Regions from separate parts of the Enterococcus sp. S86.2 genome, predicted to be linked through region 1. Evidence: predicted binding sites of a transcription regulator. Region 1 holds the regulator's gene; the other holds the start of a gene.
The links. The regulator NrdR, encoded in region 1, represses ribonucleotide reductase genes. The targets are predictions, from matches to a motif close to ACACNATATATNGTGT.
Positions count from the first base shown of each region.

Region 2: nrdD (anaerobic ribonucleoside-triphosphate reductase) is a predicted target of NrdR. The motif match lies at 13,573-13,588, and genes of this name have one in related genera.

Region 1 is NZ_CM206813.1:1,645,176-1,661,686, reverse strand. It holds gene AC6R0T_RS07735 (Tex family protein) at 1-792, shown strand, start outside; gene AC6R0T_RS07730 (SprT family protein) at 794-1,255, shown strand; gene murC (UDP-N-acetylmuramate--L-alanine ligase) at 1,487-2,821, shown strand; gene AC6R0T_RS07720 (MaoC family dehydratase) at 3,001-3,486, shown strand; gene AC6R0T_RS07715 (Bax inhibitor-1/YccA family protein) at 3,479-4,168, shown strand; gene polA (DNA polymerase I) at 4,449-7,091, shown strand; gene mutM (DNA-formamidopyrimidine glycosylase) at 7,104-7,943, shown strand; gene coaE (dephospho-CoA kinase) at 7,949-8,551, shown strand; gene nrdR (transcriptional regulator NrdR) at 8,869-9,345, shown strand; gene AC6R0T_RS07690 (DnaD domain protein) at 9,365-10,735, shown strand; gene dnaI (primosomal protein DnaI) at 10,735-11,658, shown strand; gene AC6R0T_RS07680 (tRNA (adenine(22)-N(1))-methyltransferase) at 11,756-12,460, shown strand; gene AC6R0T_RS07675 (Nif3-like dinuclear metal center hexameric protein) at 12,454-13,572, shown strand; gene pepT (peptidase T) at 13,613-14,848, shown strand; gene AC6R0T_RS07665 (DUF1294 domain-containing protein) at 14,963-15,229, shown strand; gene AC6R0T_RS07660 (lysylphosphatidylglycerol synthase transmembrane domain-containing protein) at 15,248-16,288, shown strand.
Region 2 is NZ_CM206813.1:879,489-895,999, forward strand. It holds gene AC6R0T_RS03975 (TFIIB-type zinc ribbon-containing protein) at 1-106, opposite strand, end outside; gene AC6R0T_RS03980 (DUF7130 family rubredoxin-like protein) at 350-1,588, opposite strand; gene dnaX (DNA polymerase III subunit gamma/tau) at 1,797-3,671, shown strand; gene AC6R0T_RS03990 (YbaB/EbfC family nucleoid-associated protein) at 3,704-4,018, shown strand; gene recR (recombination mediator RecR) at 4,060-4,656, shown strand; gene tmk (dTMP kinase) at 4,718-5,356, shown strand; gene darA (cyclic di-AMP receptor DarA) at 5,507-5,836, shown strand; gene holB (DNA polymerase III subunit delta') at 5,849-6,787, shown strand; gene AC6R0T_RS04015 (PSP1 domain-containing protein) at 6,845-7,726, shown strand; gene AC6R0T_RS04020 (DNA replication initiation control protein YabA) at 7,713-8,054, shown strand; gene rsmI (16S rRNA (cytidine(1402)-2'-O)-methyltransferase) at 8,132-9,019, shown strand; gene dinB (DNA polymerase IV) at 9,136-10,254, shown strand; gene nrdG (anaerobic ribonucleoside-triphosphate reductase activating protein) at 10,480-11,082, opposite strand; gene nrdD (anaerobic ribonucleoside-triphosphate reductase) at 11,204-13,393, opposite strand; gene AC6R0T_RS04045 (ABC transporter ATP-binding protein) at 13,817-14,584, shown strand; gene AC6R0T_RS04050 (FtsX-like permease family protein) at 14,574-16,511, shown strand, end outside.

The DNA.
Region 1 (16,511 bases):
GGCGTTGGACAATATCAACACGATGTTTCCCAAAAGCGTTTGGCTGAACAGTTGGATTTTGTCGTTGAAACTGTGACAAACCAAGTAGGGGTAGATGTTAATACTGCCAGTCCACAACTTTTACAACATATTGCTGGGCTGAACAAAACGACAGCACAAAACATATTTAATTATCGGGAAGAAAATGGGTCCTTCACTAAACGCAATCAATTGAAAAAAGTGCCGCGTTTAGGGCCAAAAGCTTACGAACAAGCAATCGGCTTTTTACGAATTCCAGGTGGTAGCGATATTTTCGACAATACTGGTATTCACCCAGAAAGTTATGGCGTGGCCAAAGAAATCTTGACACGGGCTGACCTTAAGTTAGACCAACTTGGGACAAAAGAAGCTAAAGTTCGTTTAGAAAGCCTAAACCCAGAACAAGTTGCTGCTGATTTAGATTCTGGAACGGCAACTGTGGAGGATATTTTAAAGGCGCTTTTACAACCTGGTCGAGACATGCGGGATGAAATGCCAGCTCCGCTTTTAAGAAAAGATGTTTTAACCATGAGTGATTTAAAACCTGGGATGGAATTAAAAGGAACTGTCCGCAATGTAATTGATTTTGGTGCTTTTGTTGATATTGGGGTAAAACAAGATGGTTTAGTTCATATTTCAAAACTAAGTCGCCGCTTTGTAAAACAGCCAAAAGATGTGGTGGCTGTTGGAGATGTTGTCACGGTTTGGGTGGAACAAGTTGATGAACAAAAAGGGCGCATTAGTTTAACCATGTTAGACCCTACTGGAGAGTAAAATGACAGAAGTACAACTGCAACAATTAGTAGAAGAAATTTCGTTGCAATTTTTTAAGCGTCCTTTCAAGCATCGGGCGATTTTTAATAAGCGACTGAAAACTACTGGTGGGCGTTATCATTTAACAGATCATCACTTAGATTTTAATCCCACCTTGTTTGCGGGGATTTCTCAAGCAGAACAAGCTGGGATCATTAAGCATGAATTGTGCCATTATCACTTGCACCTATTAAAAAAAGGTTACCGCCATCAAGACCGTGATTTTAAAGTCCTATTAGCTAAAGTCGGGGGGAGTCGTTATGCCCCCAGACTACCACAAGTAAAAAACAAGGTTAAGCGCCAAGTTATGTACCGTTGTCTTGGTTGTGGTCAAATTATTACCCGCCAAAGAAAAATTAATACCGCGCGTTATGTCTGTGGCAAATGTGGTGAAAAACTGCAATTTTTAAAAATTGTTAGCTAAATCTTGGTGAAACACTTACTAAAAGTAACTAATAGGAGCTTTTCGGATAAAACTCATTGAATTTTTAACGTTTTTGTTAGATAATGAACCTCGTGCAAATTATTAGCTCGTTTTTTGGTAGATTAAAGCTGTGTTTTAATTTGAGAAAAAGACGAATTGGATTAAAAAGGAAAATAAAAACAAAAAAGAGTTTTTACATGATTGATATGGAAGAAAAGAGGCTAAATTAAGATGAATGACAAAGATAAGCTTTATCATTTTGTCGGAATTAAAGGTTCTGGCATGAGTTCACTAGCATTGGTGTTACATGAAAAAGGCTACCGTGTACAAGGATCCGATGTGGACAAATATTTCTTTACACAACGGGATTTAGAAAAAGCTGGAATTACGATTTTACCTTTTAGTGCCGATAATATTAAAGCAGACATGATTGTTATTGCAGGTAACGCGTTTGCGGATACTCATGAAGAAATTGTTCGCGCGAAAGAATTAGGTTGCGAAGTAATTCGTTATCACGATTTTATTGGACGCTTTATTAATGACTACACGAGCATTGCGGTTACTGGTTCTCATGGTAAAACAAGTACGACTGGTTTATTGGCGCATGTTTTTAGCGGTGTTTCACCAACGAGTTATTTGATTGGTGACGGTACTGGACATGGCGTACCAGATGCGGACTTCTTTGCTTTTGAAGCTTGTGAGTATCGTCGTCACTTTTTAGCCTATGCACCGGATTATGCGATTATGACCAATATCGATTTTGATCATCCTGATTATTATAAGAGCATTGAAGATGTCTTTACTGCTTTTCAATCGATGGCCCATCAAGTAAAAAAAGGTATCTTTGCCTATGGTGATGATGTTTACTTGCGTAAATTGGAATCAGAAGCACCAATTTATTATTATGGTTTAAATGATAATGATGATATTCAAGCAAAAAATATCAAACGGACAACTAAAGGTTCTGAATTTGATGTTTTTGTTAAAGACAAAGAAATTGGTCATTTCACCCTACCTGCTTTTGGTAAACATAACATTTTAAACGCATTAGGTGTGATTGGGATTGCTTATTTAGAAGGCATCGACATGGCAGAAGTCGCAGAAGAAATGCGAACTTTTGCAGGAGTTAAGCGTCGTTTTAGCGAGAAAAAAGTTGCAGATATGACAATCGTCGATGATTATGCTCATCATCCAGCTGAAATTAAAGCGACAATTGATGCTGCGAGACAAAAATATCCAGATAAAGAAATTATTGCAGTCTTCCAACCTCATACTTTTACCCGGACGATTGCTTTGATGGATGATTTCGCTGAAGCACTAGATTTAGCCGATAAAGTATTCTTGTGTGATATTTTTGGTTCAGCAAGAGAAGCCAAAGGTGATGTGAAAATTGAAGATTTAGGCGCTAAAATTAAAAAAGGTGGGCAAGTCATCAAAGAAGACAATGTGTCACCATTACTTGATTTTGAAAATGCAGTTATGATTTTCATGGGCGCTGGCGATGTTCAAAAATTTGAAGCTGCTTACGAAAAATTACTAAGCAATACTACCCGTAACCGTTCATAATAAAAAATTACCCATTAAAAATGTTAAAACTGGTACTTAGTTGTACCAGTTTTTTTGTAATTTTTACTTTTAAAAACACAAAAATTTTACTAAGCTTTCCTGCTAGAAAATTTCAAAACTTGCACTTTTAAAGGGTTCTGATACAATAATGATAAAATCTATTCAAACGATATTAAAACATGGAGGAATCAAGTTTGCAGATCAATCGTGTAAAAAAAATAGGTAAGACCATCGAAGAAATTGAGGAAGGCGATTCGTTATCCTTAACAGAGTCGATTGAAGATAATCAGCTGTTGTTATATCTAGGACTGACTAATGATGCCAATCCTTTATATATTCAACATGATTATGCCCAACAAACCGCATATCAACGTCCAATTGTTCCGTCTGTCATGTTAATGGGGATTATTACCAGTGCCATTTCAAAGCACTTGCCGGGACCAGGATCGCATGTGGTGAATTTTTCGGTGAATTTTATCGAACCAGTCTATCATTATGAAACACTAACTTTTGCTTTTGAAGTGATCAAAGTGGATAAAATGAAAGATGTGGTGACGATTTCTGTGGAAGCAACCAATGCAGAAGAAGACCGTGTTTTAGACGCTGTCGTGATGGTGCAACCTCCAATAATTGAAACAGAAAGCGTAGGGGATATTCATGAATAACTATCAAACACCCGTTGTGGAAAAAGATACATTAAATCGTTTTTATGCTAAAGTTTATGCTTTTTTTGCGGTTGGACTAGGAATTAGTGGTGTTGTTTCTTATTTTTGCGCGACAACATTTCTACCACAAACCATCCGTTTTGTTAATGGCTTTCCGTTAGGATTTTTAGGGCTATGGATTGTCCAATTGATTTTAGTCTTTGTTTTAGCAGCTAAAGCCAAGAAAAATCCTGCTATGACCATTGCCGGATTTCTGATCTATTCCTTATTAAATGGGTTAACGTTGACTGCAACGCTACTACATTACGATATTAATACTATTTACGTTGCTTTTGGTGCAGCGACAGCAACCTTTGCAGCAACAGCACTCTTTGGTGTCTTTACGAAAAAAGATTTATCTATGGTAGGTAGAATTGGTTTTATAGCTTTAATTGGGATTATTGTGACAATGTTGTTAAATGGTTTTATTTTACACAGTGGTCCAATGGAGTATTTGCTTTCAATTGTGACCGTGTTTGTCTTTGCCGGTTTGACAGCTTATGATCACCAAATGATTAAAGCTTATTACAAACAAAGTCGTGGAACAGAAAATACTGGTATTGCGGTTTTTGTAGCCTTACAACTTTACTTAGACTTTATTAACTTGCTGCTAGCCTTCTTACGTATTTTTGGTCGCGACTAGTTTTATAAATGAAAAAAGAATTTGCGGCATTTTGCTGCAAGTTCTTTTTTTTAAAAGAAATTTTAAGTCTTACGAGAAAGTTTGCTTTTAGTGTTCAAAGATCAAGGAGATTTCCTCAGATTTTCCTATTTCAAAATTATCACTTTTTAGGTGCTTTGATTTTTAAATTACTAGTCAATAATCATCGCTAGTTTACTGGAACTTTGTTAGAATAAAGAGGAACTTTTGTGGGATTGCAATAAAATGTTGCTAGAAAACCAACGAGATAAGGAGAATTTCCATGACGAAGAAAAAACTTTTATTAGTGGATGGCAATAGCGTGGCTTATCGAGCTTTTTTTGCGTTGCATAATTCGCTGGAGCGTTTTAAAAATAAGAATGGCTTGCATACTAATGCGATTTACGCTTTTAATACAATGTTTGATAATGTAATGACCAAAGAAAAACCAACGCATGTTTTGGTGGCCTTTGATGCAGGTAAAACGACATTTCGAACTGAAATGTATCAAGACTACAAAGCCGGACGAGCAAAAACTCCAGGTGAATTTCGTGAACAACTTCCTTATATTCGTGAATTAATTACCGCTTTAGGGGTCAAGTATTACGAGTTAGAAAATTATGAAGCTGATGATATTATCGGCACTTTGGCGACACAAGTGGACAAAAATGAATTTGAAGTCGTGGTGTTATCTGGTGATCGCGATTTAACACAATTAGCCAGTGATGATGTGACGGTTGATATTACAGTAAAAGGGGTCAGTGAAATTGAAGCCTACACACCTGCGCATATTGCTGAAAAATATGATGGTTTAAGCCCTAAGCAAATTATTGATATGAAAGGTTTAGCTGGCGATACCTCAGATAATATCCCCGGTGTAACCAAAGTGGGGGAGAAAACCGCCATCAAGCTATTAAAAGAGTATGGCTCAGTTGAAGGAATTTATGAAAATATCGATAAAATAAAAAAAAGTAAAATGAAAGAAAATCTGATTCATGACCAAGAACAAGCCTTTTTATCAAAAAAATTAGCTACAATTGATACCGCAGCGCCAGTGACGGTTAAAATTGAAGAATTAGCATATGCAGGCAAAGATTTGGATAAATTGGTGCCATTTTATAAAGAAATGGACTTCAAACAATTTTTAAGTAAGTTAAATATCGTAGAAGACCCAGCTGATTTGGCAGAAATTATGTTTGAGGTGGTGGATGAATTTACCGCTGAAATGTTTCAAGCAGACATGGCGCTCTATCCCGAGATGTTATCTGATAATTATCATTTGGCTGATATTGTGGGGGTTGCTTGGGGAAATGAGCAGAAAATTTATGTGACTGATAATTTAGCTGTGTTTGAAAATCACGATTTTCTAAATTGGCTTGAGGAAAAAAACAATAAAAAGACCTATGATGCCAAACGTACCTATGTTGCTTTAAACCGTTATGCCAAACGGCCACAAGGTATTACGTTTGATGTTTTACTGGCTGCGTATTTGTTAGATACAAACGATAGTAACAACGATATCGCAGGTGTAGCCGAACATTATGGCTTTACTGATATTCAAACAGATGAAGCTGTTTATGGCAAGGGGGCTAAAAAAGGGCTGCCTGAAAATATGGAAGATTTTTATGCCCACTTGGCCCGCAAAGTAAAAGCAATTTTGTTTTTAAGTGAAAAACTAGATGAAGATTTAAAAGAAAAAAATCAAAGTGATTTATTTTATCAGATGGAGTTGCCTTTATCACAAATTTTAGCTGAAATGGAAATCGCTGGTATCACAGTCGATAGCAAACGCCTTTTGGATATGAAAGGCGAGTTTGCCACACGCCTTCATGAAATTGAAGAAAAAATTTACGCAGAAGCTAAAGAAGAGTTTAACTTAAATTCGCCAAAACAATTAGGTGTTATTCTTTTTGAAAAAATGGGGCTTCCGGTAATCAAAAAGACCAAAACAGGCTATTCAACAGCTGTCGATGTTTTAGAGCAATTACAAGACCAAGCGCCGATTGTTGCGGATATTTTAACGTATCGTCAGATTGCTAAAATTCAGTCGACCTATGTTGAAGGCTTATTAAAGGTCATTCAACCGGACCAAAAAATCCATACGCGTTATGTTCAAACCTTGACTCAAACGGGCCGCTTAAGTTCGGTTGATCCTAATTTACAAAATATTCCTATTCGCTTAGAAGAAGGACGTAAAATTCGACAAGCCTTTATTCCCCGAGCTAAAGACTGGGTGATTTATTCCTCTGACTATTCGCAAATTGAACTACGGGTATTGGCACATATCTCAGATGATGAGCATTTAAAAGAAGCCTTCTTAGAAGGTCAAGATATTCACGCCAGCACAGCAATGCGGGTTTTTGGGATTGAAAAGGCTGAAGATGTGACGCCAAATATGCGTCGTCAAGCAAAAGCGGTGAATTTTGGAATTGTTTATGGTATATCTGATTATGGTTTATCACAAAATCTAGGAATTTCCAGAAAAGCAGCACAACAATACATTGATACTTATTTTGAAAAGTATCCTGGGGTTAAAAAATATATGGAAAGTATCGTTCGGGATGCAAAAGATAAAGGGTATGTTGAAACCCTGTATCATCGTCGCCGCTATCTTCCAGATATTAATGCTCGGAATTTTAATGTGCGCTCTTTTGCAGAACGTACCGCAATTAACACTCCTATTCAAGGAAGTGCCGCTGATATTTTGAAAATCGCCATGATTGACCTGGCAAAACGGTTGCAAGAAGAAAGTTTATCAGCTGTTATGTTACTGCAAGTCCATGATGAGTTGGTTTTTGAAGTGCCAGAAAATGAACTAGAAAAATTGGATAAACTAGTCAAAGATGTCATGGAAAATGCCGTGGCATTACACGTACCCCTTGTCACAGATAGTAGTTGGGGCAAGACGTGGTATGATGCCAAATAAGAAGGTGGAAAAATGCCAGAATTACCAGAAGTTGAAACAGTCAGAAAAGGGTTGTTACAACTTGTTTTAAATAAAGAAATTGCAACTGTAACTGTTTTTTGGCCCAAAATTATCGCAGCGCCAGAAGTTGAGATTTTTAAAAGCGAATTAGTCGGACAAAAAATTGAAACGATTGGGCGTAGAGGGAAATATTTAATTTTTGAACTTTCCGATTATGAGTTGATCTCCCACTTGCGAATGGAGGGGAAATACGAGTTCTTTTCATCAGACACAAAAGCAGTCGTGACAAAACATACCCATGTTATTTTTCACTTTACCGATGGTAGTCAATTGCAATATCGGGATGTGCGTAAATTTGGTCGAATGGCACTTGTTTTAAAAGGTGAGGCCCAAAATTTTAAAGGGATTGCGCAGTTAGGTCCTGAACCAACCCCGGAAACGTTTAAGCTAGCCCAGTTTAAATCAGATTTGAAAAAAACTAAACGGGAGATTAAACCGGCTTTATTGGATCAAAAAATGGTGACAGGCTTAGGCAATATTTATGTTGATGAGGTGCTGTGGTTAGCAAAAATTCATCCCATGCAGCCTTGTGATAGCTTAAATGATGCCCAGATTAAACGTCTGCGCCTTTGTATTATTGATGTTTTAAACAGAGCAGTGGCAGCTGGTGGAACGACTGTACGCACATATTTAAACGCATTAGGAAAAGCGGGAAGCTTCCAATTGTCTTTAAACGTTTATGGTAAAACGGGCCAGCCGTGTCCACGGTGCCAAACTCCGATTGAAAAAATTAAAGTGGCGCAAAGAGGAACGCATCTATGTCCCCACTGTCAAAAACTAATCTTGAGGTGATGAAGATGAGTTTTGTTTTAGGCATTACTGGTGGCATTGCCAGTGGCAAAAGTACAGTTGTGAATATCTTTAAAGAAAAGGGCTTTCCCGTGGTCGACGGGGATGTCGTAGCGAGAAAGATTGTTGCCCCTGGGCAACCTGCACTGGCAGAAATCGCAGCTACTTTTGGTTTAGAGATGATACAAGCTGACGGAAAACTAAATCGCAAAAAATTAGGGGCGCTCATCTTTCAAGATGACAAGAAACGACAACAACTTGATAAATTAATGAATCCTTATTTGCGGCAGCAAATTAAAGCTGAGATTGTAGCTGGTAAAAAGATAAGTCCATTAGTCGTGGCAGATATCCCTTTGATGTATGAAGGTCATTACGATCATTACATGGATGAAGTTGCCGTAGTTTATGTGGACTTTTTAGAGCAAAAAAAAAGATTGATGGCCCGCGATTTGATTGATGAAAAAACAGCAGAAGTTAAGATAAAAAGCCAAATGCCGCTAATCGAAAAAAAGAAATTAGCCGATACCGTTTTTGATAATACCGGCAGTAAAGCAAAAACAGTTCAGCAAGTATTAAATTGGTTAGCTGTTCATTTCAAAAATGAATCATGAGTTTTTATAATGAATAAGTCTGAAAGCTTTGGGATAAATAATCCTGAAGCTTTTTTGCTAGAAAAAGTAAGATTGCCACAAAAAATAGATCAGTTTACAAAGATGAGCCCATAAAGCTTTTTTTATCACACATTCTATGCACCAACGTTTTTTAATAAATTGTCAGGCGTTAATTTGGCACTGAAATGTGATAGTTTTTTAAATTATTCATTCAAAAGCAGACAAACACAGTCTTTTCTTAGGTACAAGACAATACAACACAATTTTTTTCTGTTATAATATAAGCAAAATTCCTAGAAATTAAATGAGGTGAGAAGATGCGTTGTCCCAAATGTCACCATAATAGTTCCCGAGTTGTTGATAGTCGTCAAACCGATGATGGGCGTACGATTCGAAGAAGAAGAGAATGTGAAAACTGCGGCTTTCGTTTTACGACCTTTGAAAAAATAGAAGCAGCACCTTTATTGGTTATCAAGAAAAATGGTGAACGAGAAGAATTCAACCGTGAAAAAATTTTACGTGGGTTAATCCGTTCGGCAGAAAAACGGCCTGTTGCAATGGAGCAAATGGAGCAAATCGTGGATCATGTGGAAAATCGTGTCCGCTCTTTAGGTGAAAATGAAGTATCGACGACTTTAATTGGTGAATATGTGATGGAGGATTTAGTGGATGTGGATGAAATCGCCTATATTCGCTTTGCCAGTGTTTATCGTCAGTTCAAAGATATGTCGGTTTTCTTAAAAGAATTACAAGATATTGTCGCCAAAGCAAATGGCAAGGACACAACAGAATAAAATTGGAGGCTGCATTTTTTTGGAATATGCCTATGAAGCCAACTTACAACCAAAAGCAATTTATGAAGTGAAAAAAAGTTTGCCCTTAACTCGTGACGCAGAGAAGTCTTTAGTTAATTTGTATCAGCCGATTATTGGGGCCGATGCGCTAGCTTTATATTTTTGCTTATTACAAGATTTTGAAGATACACAAGAAAATTATACCCATTTGGAGTTGCTCAATGCCTTAGATATGGGATTATCAGCACTGAAGGCAGCCAAAAAACGCCTAGAAGGTATCGGATTGTTAAAAACTTACTACAGGGAACAACCCGAAGTTCGTTTTTTATATGTCTTAATGGAGCCGTTAACTCCTCAAGACTTTTTGGCAGATGAATTAATGTCTTTTTTACTTGTAGTAAAAGTAGGGCAAAATAAGTTTCGACAATTAAATCGACGCTTTAAGCCGGAAAGTGTCAATACGGCTGGTTATCAAGATGTAACGACAAAGTTTGGTTCGGTATATAGTTTTTCTCAAAATGAATACCAAGCCAATCAACCAGTTATTGAAGCGGTCGTAAAAAAGGCACCGCAGGATGTGGCGCAGTTACCGCTAGCTGAAAATCAGTTGAACTGGACTTTATTACGAGATTTAGCTACCAAAAAATTTATTAATCCAACCCAAATAACAGACACCTTAAAAGATAGTCTTACGCTATATCATGAGATGTTTGGTTACGATGAACTGCAATTGACAAATTTAATGGCTGAAGCTGTATCTTTAACCGATGGCACAATTGATGTACGAAAATTAAAAAACGTCGTTTATAAACAAAGTCAAGATCTTTTACCGGAAAAAAAAGCAGTTGTCTTAAATTACGACAGCGACACACAACTTCGCCGCAAAAATACGCTATTGGCTCAAGGCTTTACTGAAGCTGATTGGTATCGGATTTTAGACAGCGAGGCCTTAGCACCGATGGAATACTTGGTGAAATTAAAAGCTGCTAAAGGTGGCTATGTAACCAAAAATGAAGAGTGGCTTTTAACCGATTTGGTACAAAAGTCACCATTGCCTACGTCAGTTATTAATATTTTATTGAATTACTTGTTAGTCACACAAAATAAAGCCCAATTGCCGCAAGCTTTAACCAATCAAATTGCTAATGATTGGTCGCAAAATAAAATTAATACACCAGAAGCGGCCATTAAGTATGTGCAAACGACGGTAAAAGAAAAACAAGTTGCCAAAGAACAACGGCAAAAAAATGGTGGGAGAGTACAAAATATTGTCAAAAAAGAAGACGTCCCCGATTGGTCAAAAAAACAGTCGACGAGTGATCCAAGTCGTAAAGCTGAAATTGACAAGATGATGCGGGAATATTTCAATGATGAAGAAGGTGAAAAATAATGGAAGATGTCGGCAAAGGTGTCAACGAACTATTTGAACGGCGGAATTTTCAGCAAAAGTATGATGAAATGATGCAAGAAGTTTTGGCTGATCCAACTGTTAAAAAGTTTTTGGCTGAAAATAAAGATAAGTTAACACAAGCAGATGTGAAAAAAAGCTATCCAAAATTGTATGAGTTTGTCCAAGAAAAACGCAAATTCACATTAAATGATCCCACCATGATGGCCCCAGGTTATGAGCCCCGCTTGGTTTTGAACTTTCATTATATTGACGTCGCCTATGTCCCCACTGAAGACTTATTGGAGCGCCGTAAACAAGAGGAGATTAAAAATCGGGTCAGTACGATTGATATCCCAAAAGATATTCGTAACGCGAATATGAAAAATTTCGACAAAACAGATGCCCGCGAGGAAGCTCTGTTTGAAACGATGAAGTTTGTTAAAAACTATACAGAAAATGCGCAGGCTTTCCATAAAGGACTGTATTTAGCTGGCGATTTTGGTGTGGGCAAGACATATTTATTAGGTGCGATGGCAAATGAGTTGGCAAAACGCGGCTATACTTCAATGATGGTGCATATGCCAACCTTTACTTCGATGATGAAAAGTTCTGTTGCCGATAATACGGTCGCAGAAAAACTAGAAAATGTGAAAAAGCCTAAAATTTTAATTTTGGACGATGTCGGGGCAGATGCGTTAACAGCTTGGACGAGAGACGAAATTTTCGGTGTTATCTTGCAATATCGCATGCAAGAACAATTGCCGACTTTCTTCACTTCTAATTTCACAATGGATGGTTTGGAGAATCATTTGCGCCTAACCAAGACCGCAGATGAACCATTAAAAGCCAAACGGATTATGGAACGTATTCGTTATTTAGCAAAAGAGATTATCATGTCAGGACCTAATCGCCGTAATGAATAAAATGAATTGACACGAATTTTCTTTTGCAGAAATTTTGTGTCAATTTTTTCGAAATAAAAATCAAGGATGCGCAAATTTTTTTTAAGGAGAACACAACATGAATGAACAAGAACTGTCACAACGCCTGACAGTCGTGGGCAATGCAGTCCCTAAAGGCGCACGCTTAGCTGATATTGGCTCAGATCATGCTTATCTGCCAGTTGCATTAATGCTAGCAGGAAAAATTTCTTATGCCGTATGTGGAGAGGTAGTAAAAGGTCCTTTTCATTCGGCACAAAAACAAGTCGCCAAAAGTGGTCTAAACAATCAAATTGTTGTACGTTTAGCCGATGGTTTAGCGGCTATTGAAGCTGCTGATGAAATTGACACCATTACCATTGCGGGTATGGGGGGAACTTTAATTGCCAGTATTTTAGAAGATGGGAAAACAAATGGGCAATTAAGTGGAAAAGAACGGCTTGTTTTACAACCAAATGTGGGGGAACAAAACGTGCGGCGTTGGCTACAAAAAGAAGGCTATGAGATTTTAACAGAAAGTATTTTAGCTGAAAATGATAAGATTTATGAAGTTATTGTTGCAAAAAAGACAGCTGTTAAAAAAGAACTATCCCCAATTGAAATTTTCTTTGGACCGCATTTATTAGCTGAAAAAAATAGTGTCTTTTTAAAAAAATGGCAACAAGAACAACAAGCTTTAGAAAAAGTGTTAGGGCAACTGCAAAAAGCGAAAGTAGTACCAGAAAAAAAAGTTAACGAAATTAAACAAGAATTGGCATGGATCAAGGAGGCGTTGACATGTTAGCAAAAGACTTTATTAAACGTTTTGAAGCGTATTGTCCCTTATGGCTAGCAGAAAAAGGCGATCCAGTAGGTCTACATATTGGAACACTTGATAAGCCAATTAAGAAAGTGATGATGACATTAGATGTGCGACCAGAAGTCGTACAAGAAGCAATTGAAAAAGATATTGATTTAATCATCGCGAAACATCCGCCGATTTTTCGACCGATTGAGCGTTTAACTGCAACAAATCCTCAGACTAAAATGTATCTGGAGCTAGTGAAACACGATATTGCAGTTTATGCAGCCCATACGAATATGGACATTATCCCCGATGGACTAAATGACTGGTTTTGTGAAATGTTGCAAATAAAAGTTGCTGACTTTATGACAGAAACCCATCAAGTAAAGTTTAAAAAATTAATTGTTTACGTTCCAATTGAAGCCGCTGCAAAAATGCGGCAAGCTTTAGGTGAAGCTGGTGCAGGTGAACAGGGCAATTATCAGTTTACCAGTTTTCAATCAGTAGGTATGGGACGCTTTATTCCAACTGCGGGTGCTAAACCTGCCATTGGTAATATTGGTGAAAAAGAAAGTGTGCAAGAAGCAAAAATAGAAGTTTTGTTACCAGAAACAATTGAGGCACAAGTTTTAAAAGCAATGTATGAAACACACCCTTATGAAGAACCGGCTTTTGATCTAATTACCTTAGATAATGAGCCAATAAAATACGGGATCGGTCGAATTGGCAAGCTAGCACAACCCATGGCACTTGAAGACTTCACCCAAAAAGTGAAGGAAGTTTTTGAATTAGATGGTTTGCGGTTAGTTGAACCTGTTTTTCAGCCCCAAAAAATGATACAAAAAATTGCCATCTGTGGTGGCTCTGGCGGTAATTTTTATCCGGACGCAATAAAAAAGGGCGCCGATGTTTATATTACAGGAGACGTGTATTACCATACCGCGCACGATATGCAGGCAAATGGATTGACGGTAATTGATCCAGGGCATAACATAGAGCGTGTCTGCATTCCCCGCTTTATTGAAAAAATGAATCAATGGAAAAAAGAAGAAAATTGGGAAGTAGAATTTATTCCTTCAACAACCAATACGAATCCATTTCAATATCTTTAAAAATTAAACTGTGTTTTTTAAACACTTGGGAGGAACTATGATGTACGAAAATTTATTACCCCGCTTTTTACGCTATGTTAAAACACAAACACGTTCTGATGCTACGAGTAAAACAACACCCTCTACACAGACGCAAGTGGCTTTTGCCCATGAACTAAAAAAAGAATTAGAAGAATTAGGCTTACAAGATGTACTTTATAATGAAAATAATGGCTATGTCATCGCGACGTTGCCAAGTAACAGCGATAAACCAGTCAAAACAATTGGTTTTATTGCTCACATGGATACTGCGGACTTTAACGCTGAAAATGTAAACCCGCAAATTATTGAAAATTATGATGGACAATCGACAATCAATTTAGATCCAGCAGGGAAATATACCTTAAATACGAATGATTTTCCAAATTTAAAAAATTATGCTGGCCAAACGCTCATTACAACCGACGGGACAACGCTATTGGGTGCAGATGATAAAGCCGGGATTGCTGAAATTATGACGGCTTTAGAAATTTTAATTAAAAACCCTGAAATTAAACACGGTACAATCAAAGTCGGCTTTGGTCCAGATGAAGAAATTGGCGTTGGCGCTGATAAATTTGACGTTGCCCAATTTGGGGCTGATTTTGCTTATACGATGGACGGTGGGCCTGTCGGTGAATTGCAATATGAAACATTTAATGCCGCCGCCGCAGAAATTACAATTCATGGTAAAAATGTTCATCCAGGGACTGCCAAAGATACAATGATTAATGCATTACGTTTAGCCATTGCATTTAATAATCAGCTACCACAAACTGAAATTCCAGAAAAAACCGCAGGCTACGAAGGCTTCTTTCACTTAATGGCCATTAACGGCAATGAAGAAGAAGCAAAAATGAGCTACATTATCCGTGACCACGATCATGAAAAATTCGAAGCCAGAAAAGCATTGATTACAGGAATTGCAGACAAAATGAATGGGCAATTTGATGAAAAGCGCATTGATGTGAATATGTACGATCAATATTACAATATGAAAGAAATAATTGAAAAAGACATGAGCATTGTAGAAATTGCCAAAGAAGCGATGTTGGCTTTAGACATTAAACCGATTATCGAACCTGTGCGTGGTGGGACCGATGGCTCTAAAATTTCACAATTAGGCACACCAACGCCAAATATCTTTGCCGGTGGGGAAAATATGCATGGTCGTTTTGAATTTGTATCCCTTCAAGCAATGGAAAAAGCGACAGATGTTATTGTGAAAATCGCTGAATTAAATGCTGAAAATGCATAATTTATTCAAAACTTTCTAGTATACTTGTTATAATGAAGCGAGAGGCCTACGCTTGGCGTAAGTAATCTCGCTTTTCTTTTTTAAAAATAATTTGTAAATAAAGGAGTTTTGTTCTTGTTTAACGAAAACCCGTTATGGTTTTATCTAATCTTAGTGAATTTATATGTTTTCTTTTTAATGTATTACGACAAGCGGCAAGCAGTAAAAGGCGGTCAGCGAATTTCTGAAAAAAACCTCTTATTTATGGGCATGGTCGGTGGTGGCTTAGGTGGGTTACTTGCTCAGAAAATCTTTCACCATAAAACCCGTAAGAAGAAATTTTATCTTTGCTTTTTAATCGGAATTGCCGTGTGTTTATTGCTTATTGTTTATTATCACTAGTAGTTTAAAGGAGGTTTTATGAAAATTAATTCAAAAACGAAATTACTCTTGAATATTGTACTACTGGTTGTAATTTTAGGGGTAATGTTTTATTTGTTGCAAAATTCCTTTGGTGAAATTTTGGCAGAGTTAAAAAGTACGACTGTTTATGCTTTAATCACCGTTTTTGCCTGTGGTACACTCTACTTGATTGCCGAAGGTATCAATATTAAAACCTTAGCCGAACCCTTTACTTCCGATTTTACCCGGCGCGATGGTTTTTTTGCTGTTTGTTATTATACTTTTTATCGTGTGGTTACCTTTGGGGCAGGGACTCTCATTTCAGAGGTGAATTATTATCGGCGTAAAGGATTGAGAGTTTCTGATGGGGTAGGCGTGACTGCTCTTCACATGGTGATGTATAAACTGGCATTACTGGTCTATGCCCTCATTGGCTTACTTATTCAATTTTCTTTGTTTTATGATAAAGCACCAAATATGATCCCGTTAATTTTAGCTGGTATGATTGTAACTTTTTTGATTATTGCAGCTCTCTTGCTTCTTTCTTTGAGCTTGAAATTGCAAGTTCTTTTTGTCAAGATAACCAATAAATTATTCAAATCACAAAAACTGCGGGAAATGGTGGATCAGGCGAATTTACAAATATATTCGTTGCGTTTGGCAGTGAATGGTATCTTACAAGAACGTCCGCGAATTTTTAAAATCTTTTTGCTAAACTTATTGAAAATGGCAATCTGGTATGTGCTACCTTATTTTCTGTTGGTGGAGAATCATCCGTCGCTAGACTTTTTACTGACCTTTTCCCTGATTAGTTTTACCGTTATTTTGGCTGGGGTGATTCCAACACCTGCGGGAATTGGTTCTTTTGAGTTTGTGTATTTATTGTTGTTTAAACCACTGGTTGGTACAGTCGATGCCGTATCTTCTATGTTGCTGTATCGCTTTGCTACCTATATTTGGCCTTTTGCCTTGGGTTTTGTTTATATTTTATGGGATAAACGCAAAGCAATTAAAGGCGAATTGAAAGAATTAAATCAAAGTAGTGAAAAGACAAACTAGAAGCTCATTTCTGGTTTGTTTTTTTGTTTCTAAATTTAAAATTAGAATATCATGATAATAATAATCTTCCTTAATTGTAAGCTGCGTTAGACGTTTTTCATTCCATTATTAAAGTAAAAAATACAATAAAAGCGATAATATCAGTGGATAACGAACGTATTTTTCAGTCAACTTTAACAAGATTTTTTTATGTTTTTAACGATAAAGATGAGTTTTATATATT
Region 2 (16,511 bases), 770 kb from region 1:
CTACGGTAAAAATACTACCGCAATAAGGACAATGAAACTTTTGGTCATCGGGATCAAAAGTTAGCGCACCGTTACAATTGGGACATTTATGTGTTAAGGCGTCCATGGCGTCACTCCTTATTTTTTGTCAGGTGTTAGCGATATAACAAAAGTCTTGTCACAACTCTTTTTTTAAATAGTGGTGTTTTAAGGTTAACTTTTTTAAACCAAGCCGAACAATCATAAAAATATGAGTTGCTATTTTGGGATTTGCCGACTTATTGTTTTGACTAGCTGCAATAAGTCAGCTACGTTGATGTGAAATAGTAACTCATTGATTTTTTAAACGTAACAATTCTGTTACAACTGCTTAATCAATGGGGACGCCTTTAAATGGTTTGCCACATTCCGGACAGAATTTTGGAATTCCATTGGAAAGATCAATGATACTGCCACATTCGCTACATTTCATTTTTAAATCAACTTTTCCAGATGCAGCTGGTTTTGGTGTGCCACAATTGCTGCAGAATTTACCGGTATTTTCTGTGCCACATTGCGGACAAGTCCATGTATTGTCATCTGCTTTTTCATTTTGTTTTTGTTGTTGATTATTTAGCTGTTGTTGATTGTTTTGGCTAGCTTGGTTTAGGTAAGTCCCGCCTGTATTCATCCCCATTCCCATGCCAAAAAATCCCGTTGCTGCGCCGGCATCATTTTTGCCAGCAGCTTCCATGCCTCGTGCCACTGATCCTTGTACGTATCCTTCACGAATACTTGGATCGCCTAACATAGCACCTTCGTTACGCATATTAATTAATTTAGTCGAGTCATCGGTATAAGAAATACTTGCTAGTGCAACGGCTACAATTTCCATTCCTCGCAAAGTATTCCAATCACTATCCAAAACATTAGCCATATATTTACTTAATTCCATACTTTTTGACGGAACATAAGAGATACGGACGCCATCAGCTGACATTTGGTTAATAGCAGTCTGTAAAGCAGTCAAGAACTCATTTAAATACTGTTCATTAATGTCGTCAATTTCCACTTGCTCTTTATTTTTAGGGATTGCATTTGTATAAAATAAAATCGGATCGGTAATTTTAATTGAATAAGTTCCGTGGGCTCTTAAAAACAATTCCGCATTGTAAAAATTATCAAAATAATTTAACGGTGCAGGGGTGCCAAACTTGATGCCTTTAATTTCTTGTAAATTAATGTAGAAGACTTGTTGTTTTTGCGGTGTCGTTCCACCAAATTTAACGCGACTAAACGTTTCTTTAACGGCATCTTTTAAAGAGCCATTAAAAAGAGAAGGAGCGGTATCATTTTTGACTGTGTAATAACCTTCTTCGGCGGTATAGTCAATGATTTTCCCACTGTCAACTAAAAGCATCATCATATTTGGATAAACATGAATGACAGAACCATCTGTAATAACGTCGCTTGTTCCTTTTTTGTTGGCGTTACGCTTGGCATCTTTTCTAACTTGAATGCCTTTTGTTAAGACAGTGTTATCCCCCATATCAGCAGGTTCAATCACCTCAAGCCATTGATCGGCTAAACCGCCTGTCACAGCTCCGGCTGCAGCTTTAATAATTCCCATACTCAAAAATCCTCCTTTTTATTTCGTGGCACTTTTTTTAATAGTAGTAAAGCGCCTACTATAATAAAATTATAGCATAGGTGCAACAGACTGCCTGCTTTGTTTAAACAAGGTTTTAGAATTGATAAAAGAACAGAGCAAAACTAGTTTTTTTATCAGAAATTGCGTATAATAGAAAATAGTGAATTTAAAGGAAGTGAGGCAAAAAATGGCCTATCAAGCCCTATATCGTGTTTGGCGTTCACAACGTTTTGATGACGTAGTCGGACAAGACGCGATTACGCAAACCTTAAAAAATGCTATTAGCCAACAGAAGATTTCCCATGCGTATTTATTTACCGGACCACGAGGAACAGGGAAGACCAGTGCAGCCAAAATTTTTGCTAAAGCGATTAACTGTCCTAATAGTCATGATGGAGAGCCTTGTAATGAATGTGAAAATTGTCGCGGGATTACGAACGGCCAATTTGATGATGTTATTGAAATCGATGCAGCTAGTAATAATGGCGTTGACGAAATTCGCTTTTTAACCGAGCGTGCTAATTATTCCCCTACCAAGGGTAAATATAAAGTCTATATTATCGATGAAGTCCACATGCTTTCAACGGGGGCTTTTAACGCGTTATTAAAGACACTTGAAGAACCAAGAGAAAGTCTTGTCTTCATTTTAGCGACAACCGAGCCTCATAAAATTCCGGCGACAATCATTTCTCGAACGCAACGCTTTGATTTTAAACGCATCGACACCAAAGCAATCGTGGGACGAATGCAATATATTTTAGAAGAAAGTAATCAACCTTATGAAGAGCAAGCCCTAGAAATAATTGCACAATCAGCCGAAGGGGGTATGCGAGATGCCCTGTCGATGTTGGATCAAGCAATTTCATTTGCTGATGGGACCATTACTTTAGCTGATGTTATGGCAGTTACAGGCAGTCTAACGTATGAAATGATGGATCAACTTTTAGGCCATTGTTTAAGTCATGATGCCGGCGCAGCTTTAACGGATTTAGCAGCTATCTTAGCCGAAGGAAAAGAAGCGCAGCGGTTACTTGAAAATTTATTGGTTTATTGTCGCGATTTATTATTGTATCAAAAAGCGCCACAATTACTGCAACAAAAGGCAGGGCATTTAACTACTGCTTTTAAAAACTTGTCTGAGCAGTTAAGTAGCCAACAGATTTTTGATTGGATTAAAATTTTAAATGAGACACAAAATGAAGTCCGTTTTACAAATTCCCCCACAATTTATTTGGAAGTCTGTATTGTTAAATTAGCTGAAATTAAAACGACTACCGCCATAGCTTCAACTGAGGCCAACACGCCAGTTGCGCTATCAAATGCGGATAATTCAGTTGTTGCCTTAAAACAAAAAGTTGAACAATTGGAACAAGAGGTAAAACAACTCCAATCAACAGGTGTGGTGAAGCAGGAGCCAACCGTTTCAAAAGCTCCGGAAAAAAATCATAATCGGAAGCAAAATAATCTGCGCGTTCCCAGAAATCAAGTCTTTAACGTTTTGAAAGCAGCAACAAAAGATAATTTACATCAAACGCAAATCGTCTGGGAAGATTTATTGGCAAGTTTACCGATTACAAAAAAAGCAGTTTTACGGCAAGGGCAAGTGCGAGCTGCTAGTGCAAATGGAATTGTCGTGACCTTTGATTATGAAATTATCTGTCAAAAAGCTATTGCCGATGAGGAGATGAGTCAGCTCATTGGCAATAATTTGAGCAAAATGATCCCAGATTATGCGCCGCAGCCGGTCTATTTAACCAGTGCTGCTTGGCAAGAGTTAAGGCGCGAATTTGTGACAGCGCAAAAAAATGGCAGCCTATTAGCTGATGATGATTCACAAAAAGAAGAAAATAAAGCAAACAAGCAAGAAAAAGTAGTCGAAAATGCTGCAAATGAAAATAGGCAAGCGCAAAATAACGGGCTAGATTTAGTGGAAGCTGGTATTTTAGATGACGATTTATTAAATCATTTGCCACCAGATGCGACTGCTACAGAAGATGAAGATCCAGCCCAAAAAGCAGTCGCTTTATTTGGCTCAGATGTGGTCAAAGTAATCGACGATTAGTCTAAATTTTAAAAATTGAAGGAGTGGTTAATATGATGCGTGGCATGGGAAATATGCAAGGCATGATGAAACAAGTACAAAAAATGCAAAAGGAAATGACAAAAGCACAAGCGGCTTTAAATGAAAAAGAATTTGTTGGTGTTTCAACCAATGAATATGTAAAAGCGACGTTTACTGGCGATAAAAAAATGACTGGCTTAAGTGTTGTCTCTGATGTGATTGATCCAGAAGATAGTGAAATGCTACAAGACTTAGTCATGATGGCAGTCAATGATGCTTTAAGTAAAATCGAAAAAGAAACCGAACAAACGTTAGGAAAATATACAAAAGGTATGCCAGGATTTTAAAAAAGTGTCGCACAGCAGTTTTAGCTTAAGGAGAAATGTTTATGCAATACCCAGAACCAATTGCCAAATTAATTGACAGCTATATGAAACTGCCCGGAATTGGACAAAAAACCGCCACACGGTTAGCTTTTTATACAATCGATATGAAAGACGAGGTCGTCAATGAATTTGCCAAATCCCTTTTAAGTGTTAAACGGGACCTACATTTTTGTAGCATTTGCGGCAATATCACAGAAGAAGATCCCTGTCCAATTTGTGCCGATCAAACTCGGGATCGCAGTACAATTTTAGTTGTCGAAGAACCAAAAGATGTGATGGCTTTGGAAAAAATGCGGGAGTATCACGGTTTATACCACGTTTTACATGGCGTTTTATCGCCAATGGAAGGAACCGGACCAGAAGATATTAACGTGCCAACTCTTTTGAAAAGATTACATGATGATGAAGTAAAAGAAGTAATTTTGGCGACAAATGCTACGACCGAAGGAGAAGCGACCGCCATTTATTTGTCCCGCTTAATTAAACCAGCTGGAATTAAAGTAACCCGATTGGCTCACGGTCTATCTGTCGGCAGTGATATTGAATATGCCGATGAAGTAACCCTTTTAAAAGCAGTGGAAGGACGCCGTGAGTTGTAAAGTTTCAAAATTTATAATTTTTTTGTACAATAATGTTAATAGATAATTGGAGGACAAACTTGTGAACGGATTATTTATCACGATTGAAGGACCAGATGGCGCAGGAAAAACGAGCGTTGTTAATGAATTATTTCCTCGGATTCAGCTGATTGCCAAACGCGGCATCGTTAAAACGCGGGAACCCGGTGGTGTAAAAATCGCTGAAAAAATCAGAAAAATTATTTTAGACCCTCGTAATGAAGAAATGGATGATCGCACAGAAGCTTTATTATATGCAGCAGCCAGACGTCAACATTTAGTTGAAGTTATTATGCCTGCTTTAAACGCTGGTAAAATCGTGATTTGTGATCGTTTCGTAGATAGTTCTTTGGCCTATCAAGGAGCTGGACGCAGAATTGGTATTCCGGAAATTGCTAAAATTAATGAATTTGCAACAGAAGGTTTAAAGCCAGATTTCACTCTTTATCTTGATGTCGATTCAGACACAGGATTAAAACGGATCGAAAATTCCCGTCATGGTGAAGCGGATCGCTTGGAAATTGAGAGTTTGGAATTTCATCAACGGGTGCGTCATGCCTATTTGAAATTGGCCGAAGAAGATCCCATTCGGATTCACAAAGTTGATGCCAGAATGAGTTTACAAGATGTAGTGGATGCGAGTTTTACTGCCATCACTGAAGCATATCCTCAATTTTTCTAAAGAACAAAAGCATAGGATACAATGAAATGCGATTTACTGGAAAAGCGAGTATCCACAAAGGCAAGCCAGCTTTTCTTAGAATAATTTAGCTGAATACATTGCAGTCACGTCAGTTTGTGAAGTCTTTCCAATTAAAAGGAGGCAATTTTTATGAAATTAGTTATGGCAATTGTACAAGATAAAGATAGTAACCGTTTGGCTAACGAGTTTATTGACAATAATATTCGGGCCACAAAACTATCTTCAACCGGCGGCTTTTTAAAAGCTGGTAACAGTACGTTTATTATCGGGATTGAAGATGAACGGGTGCAAGAAGCACTTGAATTGATTAAAAAGACGTGTCAGTCACGAAAACAGTATGTTTCAACCCCCATGTCTTTAGATATTTCCCTAGACGGACAAGTACCCTATCCAGTCGAAGTTGAAGTCGGTGGCGCAACAGTTTTTGTTCTACCAGTCGAAGGTTTCCATCAATATTAAGGAGCAAGTAAAATGACGGAGCAAGAATTTTTATTAAAAAATGAGCCCCAGGTCTTTGCCCAAATAAAAAAAAGTATTGAGCATGAGCGTATGTCTCATGCTTATCTTTTTGAAGGGGAGAGTGGCACTGGTAAACATCAAATGAGTATGTGGCTGGCTAAACGTCTTTTTTGCACCAATGTAGTAGCTAACGAGCCTTGCAATGTGTGCAATAATTGCATCCGGATTCAGTTAAACGAGCACCCGAATGTTCAAGTTATAAAGCCTGAGGGGCAAACGATTAAAGTTGATCAGATACGACGACTCCAGGCTGAATTTAGTAAAAAAGGGTTTGAAGCAAAGCGACAAGTTTTCATTATTTCAGATGCGGACAAAATGAACGTTAGCGCAGCGAATAGTTTGTTAAAATTTTTAGAAGAACCCCAAGCAGGCCTTTTAGCAATTTTAGAGACCAGTGCGTTAGGACGCATTTTACCAACGATTCAATCCCGCTGTCAGCTTATCCACTTTACCCCCTTATCAAAGACACACCTTTTTGAAAGTTTGGTCGCTGAAGGGGTGGGGGAAAAAAGTGCAACTTTACTTGCAAGCCTTACCAATAGCTTTGAAAAAGCAATTGAATTCTCACAAGATGAATGGTTTAATAGTGCTAAGGATGCTGTTTTAACTTGGCATCGCTATCTTGAAAAAGCAGATTTACAAGCCTTTATTTTTGTTCAAAAGAAGTTGGCGCCTTTGGCAAAAGAAAAAGAGCAACAGTTTACATTATTACAAATGTTGTTGTTTTATTTTCGCCAACAACGAAAAAAAGAAGTGGCAAACTTGCCGCAGCTGCAAAAAGTTAACGATATTTTAGAATTGATCTTGCAAGCTGAACAAAAATTACGGGCCAATGTTGCCTTTCAAAATGTATGTGAACAATTGGTTTTGCGGATTGTTCGTCTTTCATAAAAAAGTTCAGGGAGTAGTTACCGAGCTTTTAAAATTTAAAGTAAGGGAGGGAATTAAATGGAAGTAGTGGGAGTCCGCTATAAAGAAGCAGGTCACGTTTATTATTATCGTCCTGGTAAAGATCAAGAGTATCGTTATGAAGAAAAAGTGATAGTTGAATCCCAACAAGTCAAATTAATGGCAGAAGTTGTCATTCCTAAAGTGGAAATTGACAGTGGGGATTTACCTGATGAAGTGCTGCCGATTTTACATATTGCAACGAGCGCAGAATTAAAACGAGCAGCCCAAAACAAAGAAGACGCAAAAGCGGCCTTTGTGATTGGAAAAAAGAAAATACGACAACATGAATTAGCGATGAAACTAGTCTCTGTTGAATATACTTTTGACCGGAGTAAAATGATTTTTTACTTCACAGCAGATGGTCGAATTGATTTTCGTGAGTTGGTAAAAGACTTAGCTAGTGAGTTTAGAACAAGAATTGAGTTGCGCCAAATCGGTGTACGGGATGAAGCAAAATTATTAGGCGGTATCGGGCCTTGCGGTAGACCGTTATGTTGTACGACTTTTTTAGGTGATTTTATTCCTGTTTCGATTAAAATGGCTAAAGATCAAGGCTTATCTTTAAACCCAACCAAAATTTCTGGTTTGTGTGGCCGTTTAATGTGCTGTTTGAAATATGAAAATGATGAATATGAAGCGGCAAAACGAGAATTACCAGATTATGGTAAAGAGATTGAGACACCAGATGGCAAGGGAAAAGTTATCGGTTTGAATTTATTAAGTCGGATTGTAAAAGTGCGGCTATTCCAAAAAGAAACGCCGGTGGAGTATCATTATGAGGAACTAAAAGACTTCAAGGCGCAACAAGTAGCCAGTCTAGCTGCCACAGCCGATGAAGCAAAAAAAGCAGGTGATGCCAGTGAGCATGGACAAACGTGATATTTATGATGGATTAAGTAAATTAGAGTTAGATTTAGAGAGTTCGTTACAGCAATTGACAGCAATGAAAGCGGCCCTGCAAGAAATTGTTGAGAAGAATACAACCTTAGAATTAGAAAATCAAAAACTACGGGAATACTTGCAAGAGTTAAAAGAAGAAAATGCCGCTGAAGAAGTTAAACAAGGTATGTCAAAATCCCGGATGAACTTGGAAAAGATTTATGAAGAAGGTTTTCATATTTGCCGTGAATCCTATGGTGCCAGAAGAGAAAACGACGAGCAATGCGTTTTTTGTTTGGAAGTATTATATCGTGAAAGTCAAAATTAAGTGACGAGGAATTGATTAAAAGGTAATTCTATCCTTTTCAATCAATTCTTTTTCACTTTATGAAAAGGTGATAACAAGTGCAAAAGCAAAGCAGTTTTAAAGGAAGTCCAATAAGCGGAACGCTTTATTTGGTACCTACACCAATTGGCAATTTACAAGACATGACGTATCGTGCCGTGGAGACGTTAAAAACGGTACAATTAATCGCCAGTGAAGATACTCGCAATACGCAAAAATTATTGAATCATTTTGAAATTAAAACACCACAAAAAAGTTTACATGAACATAATTTTAAAGAACGAGTGCCAGAATTAATTACTTTGTTACAGCAAGGAATAAATATTGCCCAAGTAAGCGACGCCGGCATGCCGTCAATTAGTGATCCCGGTCATGAATTAGTGGTGGCGTGTATTGCAGAGGAGATAAACGTTGTTGCGCTACCTGGTGCAACTGCTGGGTTAACGGCTTTAATTGCCTCCGGGCTAAACCCGCAACCTAATTATTTCTATGGCTTTTTGCCCCGCAAGAAAAGTGAACAGCTCACAGTTTTAAATACGTTGAAAAACGAGATGGCAACTTTAATTTTTTATGAATCACCTTATCGTTTAAAACAAACCGTTGCAAATTTAGCTGAAGTTTTTGGCAGTCGACAGGCAGTTATTTGCCGTGAGTTGACCAAAGTACATGAAGAGTATTTACGGGGCAATCTGGTGGAATTAGCTAGCTATTTGGCAGAAAATGCTGTAAAAGGTGAGTGCTGTTTAATGGTAGCAGGCTCTTCTGGTAGCAGAAAAGATGATGTATCTGCTGAGACGGCTATGTTATCTTTGAAAGAGCAGGTAGAAAATTTAGTTAAAACTGGGATGAAACCCAATCAAGCGATTAAAACAGTAGCACAAAATAATCAAGTTAAAAAGCAAGTTGTTTATAAAAAATATCATGAAATCTTCGAATCAGCCGATTAAAGCGGCTGATTTTTTTGTTAAAAACTAACGTATTATTAAAAAAATTTTTTATTAACGAGAAAACTTGCGAACGTTTGTTTGTGTTAGTATAATAAGTTAGAATGTGGGGTGAGGGTATGGGGGAGCTGCAATTTCCTTTAAAGAATGATACAAGTCGTAAAATTATTCATATTGATATGGACGCTTTTTTTGCTTCTGTTGAAGAACGAGACGATCCCGATTTAGCAAAGCATCCCTTAGTTATTGCACGCCATCCCAGCGATACTGGGGGTAAAGGAGTTGTGACGACTGCCAATTATGAGGCGCGCAAATATGGGATCCACTCTGCAATGAGTGCACAAAAAGCGTATGAATTGTGTCCCAAGGCTATTTTTGTACCGGGAAACCACGAGAAGTATCGAAAAGTTTCAGAAGAAGTTCGTCAGATTTTTACCCGTTATACCGATATTATTGAGCCAGTATCCATTGATGAAGCTTATTTAGATGTTACAGAAAATAAAGTGAACAGTACTTCAGCCGTGAAGGTCGCCCGTTTAATTCAAAAAGAAGTCTGGCAAAAAGTTCACCTTACTTGTTCAGCAGGAGTTAGCTATAATAAATTTTTAGCTAAGTTGGCCTCTGATTATATGAAGCCTCAGGGGATTACGGTTATTCCACCACGGGATGCGATTACTTTTTTAAAGGCTTTACCAATTGAAAAATTTCATGGAGTCGGAAAAAAGACAGTCCCCAAAATGAATGAAATGGGAATTTTTACCGGTGCGGACTTATACGAGAAAACAGAAATGGAGTTAATTCAAACCTTTGGTAAAATGGGCTACTCTTTGTATCGAAAAGTGCGGGGAATACACGATGCACCGGTTGCCGTGACAAGACAGCGAAAGTCAGTTGGAAAAGAACATACTTATGGCAACCCGCTTACTACAGAAGAAGAAGTGTTAACGCAGCTGAGACAATTGTCTGAAAAAGTTGCAGCATCTTTAAAAAGAGTGGGCAAACATGGTAAAACGATTGTTTTAAAAGTGCGCTATACTGGTTATGAAACGGTAACCAAAAGAAAGACACTGCCTACTTATTTAATTGATAAACAAATGATTTTTTCTCAAGCTAGTCTAATTTGGGAAGACGTTGCAGGCATTGAAAAGGGAATTCGCCTTTTAGGGGTGACGGTGACGAATTTGGATCCGGTGACTTTTGAAAATATGACCTTACCTTTGTGGGAAGATGAAAAGTAATGGAATGTAAATATACGTAAAAAGTGAGGCAGAATTTTTATTTTGCCTCACTTTTTGTACACTATTAGAAAAAGATAAAATTTTCACGAAAATAAATTACTTTACAAAAGTTTATATCGTTTGTTTCAGGTGCAGGCCTTTTAAGAAATAAGGCAAATTAGGAAAATCCTACTTTTTTGTGAGTGGGACAATTGTTTGATTTTTGTGAAGCTAAGCGATGGAGGGCTAGATTAAATCTTGTTTTTTTATTTGTTCAAAATTTTCTGTTGCATCGTGACATTTATCCCAAATAACCGCTTTTCCAAGCGCCAATGATTTTTTGACATCTAGGATTCGTTGATTGCTACTGCCACGAAATTGTAAATTTAAATTTCGTTTGTCTAGTTCAAAGCGCCCATCTACTAAGATGTCAATTTTATTTAGCAATTCCAATTTGTCGTCAGTCTCTTGCAATAGCTCTTCAAAAGTATATCCAGACCAACTCCAAATATCCTTTTTTTCACCAAATTCTTTTTTTACTCGATTAACTACTTGTAAACAAACACTTGTATTTAAAAAAGGTTCACCGCCTAATAGCGTTAAGCCTTGAACATAATCGTGAGATAAGTCTGTGATGATTTGATCTTCTAATTCTTTAGTGAAAGGAGTACCGTAGTTAAAGTTTTGGACAGCTTTATTAAAGCAGCCTTCACAGGCAAAAAGACAACCACTGACATATAAACTATTGCGGACACCTTCACCATCGACAAAATTAAATGCTTTATAGTCGGCAATATAATTTTTACTATATTTACTTGCTTGCCATTCTTTAGGCTTGGGGTTGCGCATAAAAAAAGCCTTCTTTCTGTTAATCGCTTATTTAGCTAAGCTGGTTTACTTTTTTGCAATAAGACCCGAGCATCAGTTGCCTGAGTTCGGGTCATTTTTTCTAACTTCCATAAAAGTGGCCTTATTTCATATGTTTTACGCGGGATGAAATTTCTTTATGACGACCATGTACCATGGGGCGCGCTTGGGGATTACCTAAATAACCACAAGTTCGTTTTACCACGTCACAGGTTTTAGGATCGTGATTGCCACATTGCGGACATTCAAAGCCGCGTTCTGTTGGGGTGAAGTCACCTTCAAAACCACATTCATAACAGTGATCAATTGGCGTATTTGTGCCTAAATAGCCAACTTTATCGTAAGAATAATCCCACACAGCTTCTAGAGCTTTTGGATTTTGTTGCAACATCGGATATTCGCAGTAGTGAATAAAGCCACCGGAACAATATTTTGGATAATCTTTTTCAAAGTCTAATTTTTCAAAAGGCGTTGGGTTTTTACGAACATCATAATGGAAGCTGTTGGTATAGTATTCTTTATCTGTGACGTTTTCAACGATACCAAATTTTTCAGTATCCAAACGACAAAAACGATCTGTCAAACTTTCGCTTGGCGTTGAATAAACGCTAAAGTGGTAACCATATTCATTACCCCAATCATCAGCGTGAGCTTTCAACGATTTGACAATACTTAAAGTAAAGTCTTTTGCAGTCGGATTATTTTCCCAAGCACCACCAAAGAAAGTAGAAGCAACTTCATATAAGCCAATATAACCTAATGAAACAGTTGCCCGCTTATTTTTAAATAATTCATTCACGGCATCGGTCCGGCTTAAACGTTTACCAAAGGCACCGTACATATATAAGATTGGGGCATTTGCAGGGATTGCTTCTTTACAACGCTCTACGCGATACACCAAAGCATCTTTTACAGTTGCTAAACGCTCTTCTAAAAGTGTCCAGAATTTATCTTGATCACCAGCAGCCTCTAATGCGATACGAGGTAAGTTTAACGTAACCACACCTAAATTCATCCGACCAACGTTTACTTCTTGCCCTGACTCATCTTGCCAACCTTGTAGAAAAGAACGGCAACCCATTGGTACTTTGAAACTGCCTGTCAATTCAACAATTTTATCGTAGTTTAAAATATCAGGATACATCCGTTTTGTCGCACATTCCAAAGCCAATTGTTTAATATCGTAGTTTGGATCAGTGGGGTTAGAATTAACGCCTTTTTTAATTGAAAAAATCAATTTTGGAAAAATAGCAGTTCGTCTCTCACTTCCTAGGCCATTAATACGAATTTGTAAAATAGCCCGTTGAATCTCTCTTTCAAACCAGTTTGTCCCAAGGCCAAAGCCAAGGGAAGTGAAAGGAGTTTGACCATTTGAAGTAAATAAAGTATTAATTTCATATTCCAAACTTTGCATCGCATCGAAAATATCTTTTTTGGTTTTTGCTTTGGCATATTCTTCACGACGTTTAGGATTTTCAATCCATTTTAGTGCATCTTGCATATGCTTTTGATAATTTAATTTTGCAAAAGGTGCTAATAACTCATCAGTTCTATCAGCAGAACAACCGCCATATTGGCTAGAAGCTACATTGGCGATAATTTGTGAGATTTGGGCAGTGGCAGTTTGAATTGATTTTGGTGATTCTACTTCTGCATTGCCAATTTTAAAACCATCATTTAGCATGCCCTTAAAATCAATTAAACAGCAGTTGGTCATAGGGGTATAGGGATGGTAATCCAAATCATGGTAATGAATATCACCTTTTTGATGTGCGTTTGCGACATGTGTCGGTAACATTTTTAAGCCAATCGATTTTCCAACGATGCCGGCTGTTAAATCCCGTTGTGTATTGAAGACATTACTGTCTTTATTGGCATTTTCATTGACGACACTTTGATCTTTGTTAATTAAACGCCCAATTGTAAAATTAATATCTGTTGCCTTACTACGGTCAAAATCGCGGCGGGTGCGATAATTAATATAAGCTTCTGCGATTTCATATTCGCCTTTTTCTAAAAGGATGTGTTCGACAATATTTTGGATTTCATAAATTTTGACATCGGTTGAAAAGCGTTGGCCAATTTCAGCATCAATCCGCTCAACAATTTCTAATAGACGTTCATGATCAATCGGGGATAATTCACCGTGAATTTGTTGTTTTGCCTTAACCAAAGCATCGTAAATTTTTTGGTCATCAAAATCCATTAGGCGTCCGTCTCGTTTAATGATTTTAATGGTTTGCAGTTGGGGATGCACCTCGCGTGCTAGCTGCTCATTTTTTAAATCCATCATTTTTGCTCACTCCTTTATTTCTTAAACCATGTCCTTTACTGTTAACTAGTTAGAAAAGACCAGCTTAATCAGCAGACTATTGTGTCTGAACTCACATAATATGATAGCCGAAAAGTAAGTCAGGTGCAACCAAAAACACAACTATATATAGTGCCATTGTTTTGATTTAATACTATTAAACACTATATCTAGTGTATAAAAAATATGTAAAAATGTTGAAAACAGATAGGGATAGGTTTTTGCTATTTATAAAAAACAGAAATTTGCATAAAAAGATGAATGGTGCACAAGAAAAAATTTTTGTTTAAATTTTTCCCTTGACTTACCTTAAAAACTGCGCATTTAAAACACCTTGTGCTACCATAAAGATAATAAGTAAGTTGTCTTAAATTATTTAACAAAAGGACTAAATGAGGTTGAAATATGAAAAAAATAATAGAAGTAAAACATTTGAGTAAAACATATGGAAATCGTTTTAATCAGACCAAGGTGCTAGATAATCTGTCCTTTAGTGTTGATGAAGGAGAATTTGTCGGCATCATGGGACCAAGCGGTGCGGGAAAAACGACTTTAATGAATATATTAGCTTCCATTGCCCTGCCGACTTTTGGAACAGTAAAAGTGGACGGACAAGATCTGACTGCACTAAAAGAAGATCAGTTAAGTGATTTTCGCCGTAAAGATTTGGGCTTTATTTTTCAAGAGTTTAATTTATTGCCTACGCTTACAGCCAAAGATAATATCAACTTGCCTTTGGCGATTGATTTTTTAAAAGTCGAAGAGATTGAAAGCCGCGTGACAGAAGCAGCTGACTTATTAGGAATTAAAGCTATTTTACATCGTTATCCAGAAGAGTTATCAGTAGGACAAAGACAACGGGTGGCAGCTGCCCGTGCTTTAGTCGTGCGACCACGGATTATTTTTGCCGATGAACCAACAGGTGCGCTTGATTCAAAATCTGCCACGGAGTTACTGTATTATTTAAGCGAATTAAATCAAAAGCAAAATAAAACCATTTTAATGGTAACCCACGACCCCTATACCGCAAGTTACTGCAATCGCATTTTATTTATTAAAGATGGTGTCTTTTTTTCTGAGGTTGTCAAAAGAGGTAGCAGGCAGAATTTCTTTGAACAGGTAATTGATATGCAGGCAACTTTAGGCGGCGGGGGACGACGAAATGCTTTATAAATTATCCTGGCGTAGTTTTTTAAAACAATTTCGCAATTACGGCGTTTATTTAATTAGTATCACGATGGCGGTGATGATTTATTATTCTTTTAATGCCATGACGCATGATCAGCCACTAACAAAACGGGCTAGCCAAGATATAAAAATTGAGAATATCTTAACGATTGGTAGTTTTTTTGTCATTGTGATGATGGTCTTTTTTGTATTAAGTGCCAATCGCTTTTTTATCGCAAAACGGCAGCAAGAAGTTGCACTTTACCAATTGTTTGGTTTAAAACGGCGGCGGATTATTTTACAATCGTTAGTCGAAATTTTTGCCTTGAACTTATTGGCATTTTTAGTGGGGATTAGTCTGGGTGTCATTTTTTCCAAACTTTTTTCCATGATTTTAGTAAAGGCAATGGCTTTAGATGTTACGAGTACCTTGTTTTTTTCATGGCAATCTGTTCAGGTTACTGCGGCTGTTTTTCTTTTTGTTTTTATTATCAGTGCATTTCAAAACATTATTGTTTTATCTAAAAAGCAAGTGGATGGTGTATTCTCGGTTAAGTCACAGTTTGACTTGCAAAAGTTAAAGACAAAGCCTTATGAAATTAAATTAGGTATTTTCAGTGTTTTGTTAATTAGCTGTGGCTATTTGGCTGCTGTATTTATTCGACCGCTAATTTTTCGCTTTTTCTTACTGACAAAAAGTTTTTCTATTTTAATTTGGCTACCGGGAGGTATTTTACTTGCTTGTATTATCGGCACGTATTTATTTTATCGCTATGGTTTAAAAACTATTTTTTATTTTCTTGATAAAAAGAAAAGTCGTTATCAAGGTCTAAACTATTACGAACGTAGTCGCAGTTTGGTCGCTATATTAAAAAATTGGCGTTCTTTGGCACTGCTTACTATTTTGACATCATTAGCCATTGCATTAATTGGCGGTGCAATTTCTCTTGTTAGTATTCAAAGTCGCGTCAGTCAAAATGAAACGCCAACTGATTTTCAAGTGCACAGCAGTGAACTGGGAAAGCTAGAAGCTATCGTTCGTGAAAATGATGCCAAGGTAACCACGACCCAAAATTTACAGTATAAAGTCACAGCAGGCCGCTTTGCACTCAAACTTTTTAGTAGTGAAGAAATGGAGCAATTTAATTTAATTAATATTTTACGCTTTAGTGACTATCAAAAATTTCAGGCACAGCATCCTGATTTGCCTAAAATTGAGCCATTACAGGTTAATCGTGGCATTTTATTTGATTATAATTATATGATGTTTAACAGTGTCAGCGAGCTTAGCCGCCAAGTGACGTTGCCAAATGGGCTAGATATTAAAGTAGAACATTTTTATTCGGATTTGCTGGGGGACGCTTTGTTGCGCTATGCTGCTGGGGTGTTGGTTTTACCAGATGAACAGTTTCAGAGTATTCAAGGGGTTGACTACACCATTGCTATGGTCAATGTAAAGACAAAAGATGAAGAACAACTAGCAACTTCAGTTGAAAAAGAGTTGAAATCTGATTGGGGAAATGATATTTACTATGACTTTACGTATAAAAATGACGAATTAAAAGGTGAAATTACCACCAAAGTATTGAAGAATGCTACTCCCCATGCTTTTACTGGAAACTATTCCCGGTTAAATCACACGAGTCGCTTTCCAATTGTACGCAGGGCCACAAGAGAAGCGGGAATTTTCATGTATGTGGCAACATTTTTAGGTATGATTGCTTCGATTACTACTGCTGCGATTGTCATGTTGCGGCAACTTTCAGAAGTTGAAAATGGTAAAAAAGACTTCTTGTTATTGCAAAAATTAGGGGTTAGTCGTAAACAAATGAAGCGCAACTTGTATTATCAAAATGCTTGGATTTTTGCTCCCCCAGTTTTATTGGTGTGTGGTCATGCCGGGTTTGCGATTTATACATGGTCCCAATTTGTC